DNA from 2 places in the Kitasatospora sp. NPDC059327 genome. Region 1 is predicted to be linked to the other one. Evidence: riboswitches for the same ligand, from Rfam matches in the RefSeq annotation. Region 1 holds a riboswitch; the other holds the start of a gene.
The links. A riboswitch is a leader RNA that binds a small molecule or an ion and turns the genes downstream of it on or off. The one in region 1 is predicted to bind cyclic di-AMP.
Positions count from the first base shown of each region.

Region 2: it holds a riboswitch for cyclic di-AMP, as region 1 does, so the genes downstream of both, ACFXHB_RS37060 (transglycosylase family protein) here and ACFXHB_RS01650 (hypothetical protein) in region 1, are expected to answer to the same signal.

Region 1 is NZ_JBHYYB010000002.1:97,933-101,739, reverse strand. It holds gene ACFXHB_RS01660 (alpha/beta hydrolase) at 1-473, shown strand, start outside; gene ACFXHB_RS01655 (hypothetical protein) at 537-866, opposite strand; cyclic di-AMP (ydaO/yuaA leader) riboswitch at 2,016-2,180, shown strand; gene ACFXHB_RS01650 (hypothetical protein) at 2,183-3,454, shown strand; gene ACFXHB_RS01645 (hypothetical protein) at 3,544-3,807, opposite strand, start outside.
Region 2 is NZ_JBHYYB010000102.1:6,857-10,663, reverse strand. It holds gene ACFXHB_RS37065 (cytochrome P450) at 1-752, shown strand, start outside; cyclic di-AMP (ydaO/yuaA leader) riboswitch at 1,041-1,211, shown strand; gene ACFXHB_RS37060 (transglycosylase family protein) at 1,217-2,140, shown strand; gene eno (phosphopyruvate hydratase) at 2,384-3,670, shown strand.

The DNA.
Region 1 (3,807 bases):
AGGACGTCCCGGCCGCGATCCAGGCCACGTACCGGGTCTCCGCCGACCCGCAGGCCTGGGGCTTCATGGGGAACTCGACCGGCGGCTACTGCGCCCTCAAGCTCGCCATGCGTCACCCGGAGGTCTTCCCGACCGCCGTCTCGCTCTCCGGCTACTACCAGGCCGCCGACGACCCGACCACCGGGGACCTCTTCAAGGGAAGCCAGCAGCGCCGCAACGAGGCCGACCTGATGTGGCGGCTGAAGAACCTGCCGCACCCCGGGGTGTCCGTGCTGCTGGCCGGTACCCGGGAGGGCGACGGCGACTACCGGCGGGACACCGAGGCCTTCGTGGCCGCCGCGCACCACCCGATGAAGGTCTCCTACAGCATGATGAAGACCGGCGGCCACAACTTCGAGACGTGGAGCAGGCTGCTGCCGTCCTCGCTGGAGTGGCTCTCCCAGCACCTCAAGGTGCCGGACCACGCCGTTTGACCGGGCAACCGCTCGGCCGGCTCAGGCGGTCGGCCTGAGCCGTCGGCCCGTCCGTCCGTCGGCTCAGGCCACCGGCTCCAGCGTCCCGGTGTGCAGCTCGCCGACCCGGCCGCCCTCGCCCTCGTACGTCCAGAACGCGCGCACCGTGAGCTTGCCGAGGTCCATCACATGGCTGACGGTGATGCCGCTCTGCTCGGTCCAGCTGACGAAGTACAGTTCGGGCCCGATCTCGGCGATGTGCAGCGCCACGTCCTCCCACTGGCCCGCCGACTCGCCGAGGCCCTCCCAGCGCAGCCGCTTGCCGTCGGGCGAGTAGGCGTTGCGGAAGGCCGCGCCGTTGTCGACCTGGAAGAGGTAGGTGCGGCCGGCGAAGGCGGGCAGGGGCGCGGTCATGGCGGGACGGGTCCTCGTCTCTTGTCTGTGCGGTACGGCTGAACCCCCAACCTATCGGACCGGCCGACCTTCGCGGCGAACTTGCGGGCACCCCGCCACGGGGCCCGACGCCACGGGGCCGGACGCCACGCGGTCCGGCGGTCGGGTGTGGCACCGGCACATCGGCGCCCCGGCGGTCCGGCCGTACGGTGCCGGCACCGGCCCACCGGCCCACCGGCCCACCGGCCCACCGGCCCACCGGCCCACCGGCCCACCGGGACGCGGGCCCGGTCCTGCCCGCGCCCGACCAGGGAGCCGCCGATGCCCTGCCGCACCGTCCGCACCGAGAACCCCGGCGTCGCCCGACGCCCCCGCCCGGCCCGCCCCCGCCCGGCCCGCCCCCGCCCGGTCCGCCCCCGGTGGTCCGCCCGCCGCCGTCACCGCCGTCCTGACCACCCTGCTCACCGTCGCCGCGCTGCTCCTCGGCGCACCACCGGCCACAGCGAGAGCCACCACTCCCACCGCCGCCGCCGCGCCCCCGGACACCGCCGCCCCCGCCCTGGAGGCGAGCTTCCCGGCCCCCGGCAACGGCTGGGCCAAGGTCGAGCGCTACCTCGACACCACGCCCGGCTTCCGTGCCGAGCAGTACCCGCCCGACGGTCGCGGCGACCGGGACGGTGCCCGCCTCACCTGGTTCGGCGGAGTCCCCCGGCCGTACTCCGGCCGCTTCCTGCTGTACTCCGCCGCCGGCTGGGACGCCGGCACCCGGGCGACCCCCGTGCTGCTCGTCCACGGTGCCAACGACAACGCCGACCGCGCCTGGGCCGCCCCCGACGCAGGGGGCGGCTGCGGTGCCGCCGGGGCGTCGGCCTGCCCGTCCACCGGGCTCGCCCAGTACCTGGCCGCCGACGGCCACCGGGTGTTCGCGATCGACTTCGCCCACAAGCAGGGCGACAACCTTCTCCAGGCACAGGCCGTGGGCGGCAGTCGCCGGTGCCGCCAACTGATCAACTCCACCGCCCACTTGATCAACTCGACGGTGCTCCACTGTGAGCTGCGCGACAACATCCCCTCCGGAGTTGTCGCCTTCCGGACGGCCTGCCTAGCCTGCACGGGTCCGCCTTCGCGGACCCCGCCGTCGGGACGCCGAGTCCTGTCCACCCGCCGGCCGGCAGTCGAGCACCACAGCGGACGGGAGCGGGGGACCCAGGTCAGTGCCCGGCCCGCGCGCTCCCGCGTGCGGACCGAGGCTAGGGGTGAAGCCGCTCCACAGGCGGCCGGGCGACCTCTGCCCGAACCCGACAGCTCACCTCGCAGGCGTCACAGAGGACACCGCCATGCAGAAGCCTGCCCGGCGCGCGACGCCGCGTCACGCCCGCCCCACCCACCGCGGCCGCCAGGCCGCCCTCGCCGCCACCGGCGCGCTCGCCATCAGCGGCGCCGGCCTGCTCGGCGTCCCGGCCCTGACCGGAGCCCAGGCGGCCACCGCGCCGACCGTCACCCAGGACAAGCTGGCCCCGGCCGCCATGGTCGCGGGCAAGGCCTCCACGGCCTCGCTCACCGTCCACTCCTCGGCCTGCTTCACCGCGAAGACGCTGGGCGTCGGCGTGCGCGACGGGGCCGGCCGCAACCTGGACTTCCCCGGCAACGTCGCCAACGCGCGGATCTGCCCGGGCGGCCTGTCGATCACCACCGGTGCCCGCACCCTGCCGGTCGGCACCTACACCCAGTTCGGCTTCTGGCAGGACTCCGCGGGGGCCTGGCACAACCTGCCCTCGCAGCGGCTCGTGGTCTCCGACGGCACCACCACCCCGTCGCCCACGCCGACCCCCACGGCCACGCCGACCCCCACGGCCACCTCCACGCCCACCCCCTCGCCGTCGGCGACCGCCACGACGAGCACCCCGGCCACCACCGCTCCCGTCGCCGGCAAGAAGCTCACCTGGTCCGACGAGTTCAGCGGCCCGATCGCCTACGGCTCCCGCTGGACGGGGGACAAGAGCAGCGCGTACCGCTACGGCAACCACAACCCGGACGACAACAAGCTCGACTGGCTGAACAAGAACAACGTCAGCGTCTCGGGCGGCGTCGCCACCTTCACCGCCAAGCCGGGCGCCAACAAGCTGGAGAACGGCAAGCAGTCCTGGGACACCGGGCTGCTCACCACCGAGTACTCCGGCGAGGGCTTCCAGGTGAAGACCGGCGACTACGCCGAGACCCGGGTCAAGCTCCCGGCCGGCACCGGCGCCTGGCCGGCGCTCTGGACGTGGAAGAACGGCAACGGGGAGATCGACTCCTTCGAGTACCACCCCGACAACCCGAACCTGCTGGAGCTCACCAACCACGTCAACCCGGGCCACCTGTACTACACGGACGCCAAGGCGATCGCGAAGGACGGCTGGGTGACCATCGGCACCTCCTACGGCGCCAACTCGGTCGACTGGTACGTCAACGGCACCAAGGTCTACTCGGACGGCAAGGGCGTCGGCGCCAACTGGTCGGCGTACCTGATCCTCAACCTCTCGCTGAGCGCGGGCCAGTACCACCCCGCGCCGACGGGCACCGCCCCGATCACCTTCGCCGCGGACTACGTCCGCGTCTACCGCTAGGCGGAACGACCCGGGCCGTACCGTCCTGGGCCACCACGGCTCAGCACGGTACGGCCCGGGTCGGCCCGTCACGGGCGGCCGGGCCCGGCTCAACCCTCGGTGGTCTCCACGACCTGGATCGTGAACGGCTGCCGGTTGTTCGCCTCGTTGCGGTCGTCGTCGCCGCGCACCGCGACGTAGCCGCCCGCCAGTTCGCCGAGCGGCACGGTGGCGGCCAGCCGCAACGGGATCAGCGCGGTCGCGCTCCGGAACTTCGGCAGCCCGGCCGGGAAGGTGCAGCGCACCCGGTGGCCGTTCTGGAAGGTGTAGCAGTCCTCCGGGAAGAACGGCTCCTCGGCCGTCACCCCCTCCGG
Region 2 (3,807 bases), on a different contig from region 1:
TCCGGGACTGGGCGGGCATGATGATCCGCCACGGCGGGGGGCAGCGCGGCGGGGTCGGGCGCGCCGTCAAGCGGATGCGCGCCTACCTCGCGGAGCTGATCCACCGCAAGCGGGCCGATCTCGGGGACGACCTGATCTCCGGCCTGATCCGGGCCAGTGACCACGGTGAGCACCTGACCGAGAACGAGGCCGCGGCGATGGCCTTCATCCTGCTCTTCGCCGGTTTCGAGACGACCGTCAACCTGATCGGCAACGGCACCTACGCGCTGCTCCGCGACCCCGGGCAGCGGGCGCTGCTGCAGGATTCGATCGCCCGTGGCGAGACCGGCCTGCTGGAGACCGGGATCGAGGAACTCCTGCGCTACGACGGGCCGGTGGAGCTCGCCACCTGGCGGTTCGCGACCAGCCCGCTGACCATCGGCGGAGTGGAGATCCCGGTCGGTGACCCGGTGCTGGTGGTGCTGGCGGCGGCGGACCGGGACCCGGCGCGGTTCGCCGACGAGAACACCCTGGACCTGGCCCGGACCGACAATCCGCACCTGGGCTTCGGGCACGGCATCCACTACTGCATCGGCGCTCCGCTGGCCCGTTTGGAGGGTCGGTCGGCGCTCGCCACCCTGCTCACCCGGCTGCCCGATCTGCGACTCGCCGAGAGCCCGGAGAACCTCCGCTGGCGCGGTGGTCTGATCATGCGTGGACTTCGCGACCTCCCGGTGGAATTCACTCCCGAGAAGCGGTCCGAAGAACCCTAGACCGGACTCCGGGCAATCCGCCCGGCGATTGCCCCGAACCGCGTCCGGATGCCGCCCCTTCGGGCAGCCGACCACTGACGGGGTGTCGCCGTCACGCCCGCACGCGGGACATGAACCACCATCAACCAGGACATAGGGGCGTCGTTGGTAGGCGATCGGCCACGCGCCGTAATTTATGTGTGATACCTGCGATATGAGCTTGTTATTGATGTGAGGATCTGTCTACCCTCCCTGGAGTTCGCAGCTGCGGACCTCGTGCGCGGAACGCCGAATCCTGCCCGCCGCGTCACGGGAAACCGACCAGAACCCTGGGCAGGGGCGGGGGAACCAGGTTTGTTGCCGTCCCCCACGGCTTGGGGTGAAGCCGCCCGCGCGGGCAGAAAGCCTGCGCGCCACGCGGCCGGGCCACCTCCCGGTCCGAACCCGACAGCTCACCTCGCAGGCGTGCGGAGAGGAACGTCCCCATGCTCTTCGTCGGAACCGGCCGTCATCGCCGTCGTACCCAGGCCGAGAAGGCCATCGCCGTGGCCGGGGTGGCCGGCGTCGGACTCGCGCTGCCGCTCCTCACCGCCACCGGCGCCTCCGCCGCCCCGGCCTCGACCTGGGACGCGGTCGCCCAGTGCGAGAGCGGCGGCAACTGGGGCATCAACACCGGCAACGGCTTCTACGGTGGCCTGCAGTTCACGCCCAGCACGTGGAAGGCGTACGGCGGTACCTCGTACGCGCCGCAGGCCAACCAGGCCACCAGGGCGCAGCAGATCTCGGTCGCCGAGAAGGTCCTCGACTCCCAGGGCCCGGGTGCCTGGCCGGTCTGCTCCCAGAAGGCCGGTCTGAGCAAGGGCGGCGCCCAGGCGTCGGTCGACACCTCCGAGGACGCCGCGCCGACCGCGTCGAAGCCGGCCCAGTCGAAGCCCGCCCGGTCGAAGGCCGATCAGAAGCCCGCGCAGCAGCAGGCCCAGAAGCCCGCGTCGAAGCCGGTGCAGCAGGCCCCGAAGGCGGCCGGCCAGCAGAACACGTACCAGCAGAACTCGTACCAGGAGGACCGGACCCCGGGCTTCTCCGGCCAGTCCGGCTGGGACGCCGACACGAAGGTCTTCTGGTACCAGAGCGGCGGCGCCTGGTACTGGACCAGCCACCAGGACGTCTACCAGCAGTACGCCGGCCAGGCCGGCGGCTCGGCCGCCGCCCACGGCGCTCCGGCCGCCCCCGCCGCGGCCCAGCAGCGCGCCGGCCACGGCTACACCGTCCAGTCGGGTGACACCCTGTCGACCATCGCCTCCGCCCAGGGCGTGTCCGGCGGCTGGCAGGCGCTGTACGACGGCAACCGCGGCGCCGTCGGCACCGACCCGAACCTGATTCTCCCGGGCCAGGTGCTCGACCTCGGCTGACGCCCGTCGGTGCGGTGATTCCACGAAGGGGGCCGATCCGGTCCCCTTCGTCCGCATCTGGCCTGTTTCTCTGGGGCAACCAGGTGAACTACTGGCGGGTAGCCGGGCCACACCCTGAGACGGGACCGAGGTCGACGTGGTCCCGAGAGCCCGTGCGGTTAGGCTCTGGTCGTAACGACTCCGCAATCGTCCGGCCGACCGCACCCATCGTCAGCCGGACCTGCTTCCGCTAGGAGATGCCTCGTGCCGTCCATCGATGTCGTCGTAGCCCGTGAGATTCTCGACTCGCGTGGCAACCCCACGGTCGAGGTCGAGGTCGGCCTCGACGACGGCAGCACCGGCCGTGCCGCTGTCCCCTCGGGTGCCTCCACCGGTGCCTTCGAGGCGCTGGAGCTGCGCGACGGTGACAAGAACCGCTACTTCGGCAAGGGCGTGGAGAAGGCCGTCCTGGCCGTCATCGAGCAGATCGGCCCCGAGCTGGTCGGCTACGACGCCACCGAGCAGCGCCTGATCGACCAGGCCATGCTGGACCTGGACGCCACCCCGGACAAGTCCTCGCTCGGCGCCAACGCGATCCTGGGCGTCTCGCTGGCCGTGGCGCACGCCGCCTCCGAGGCCAGCGACCTGCCGCTGTTCCGCTACCTGGGCGGCCCGAACGCGCACGTCCTGCCGGTCCCGATGATGAACATCCTCAACGGTGGCTCGCACGCCGACTCCAACGTCGACATCCAGGAGTTCATGATCGCTCCGATCGGCGCGGAGTCCTTCTCCGAGGCCGTCCGCTGGGGCGTCGAGGTCTACCACACCCTCAAGGGCGTGCTGAAGGAGCGCGGCCTGTCCACCGGCCTCGGCGACGAGGGCGGCTTCGCGCCGAACCTGGACAGCAACCGCGAGGCCCTGGACCTCATCACCGAGGCCATCCAGAAGGCCGGCTACGTGCCCGGCAAGGACATCGCGCTCGCCCTGGACGTCGCCGCCTCCGAGTTCTACCAGGACGGCGCCTACCAGTTCGAGGGCAAGGCGATCTCCGCCGCCGAGCTCATCGAGTACTACGCCGAGCTGGTCGCCGCGTACCCCCTGGTCTCCATCGAGGACCCGCTGGACGAGTCCGACTGGGACGGCTGGAAGGCCATGACCGTCAAGCTGGGCGACAAGGTCCAGCTGGTCGGTGACGACCTGTTCGTCACCAACCCGACCCGCCTGGCCAAGGGCATCGAGACCGGCACCGCCAACGCGCTGCTGGTCAAGGTGAACCAGATCGGTTCGCTGACCGAGACCCTGGACGCCGTCGAGCTGGCGCAGCGCAACGGCTACCGCTGCATGATGTCGCACCGCTCCGGCGAGACCGAGGACGTCACCATCGCCGACCTCGCCGTCGCCACCAACTGCGGCCAGATCAAGACCGGCGCCCCGGCCCGCTCCGAGCGCGTCGCCAAGTACAACCAGCTGCTGCGCATCGAGGAGATCCTCGACGACGCGGCCGAGTACGCCGGCCGCGGCGCGTTCCCGCGCTTCCGCGCCGCCGAGTAGTCCTCGCCGAGCGGCCGCTGCCGGGAGGCGTCGCCGCGGCCGAGCACGAGGGCCGAGCGCGCCCAGTAGCGCAAGCCTGACCGGTGCCCCGCCGTTCACCCCGTAGGGTGGACGGCGGGGCACCGTCGCGACCAGGA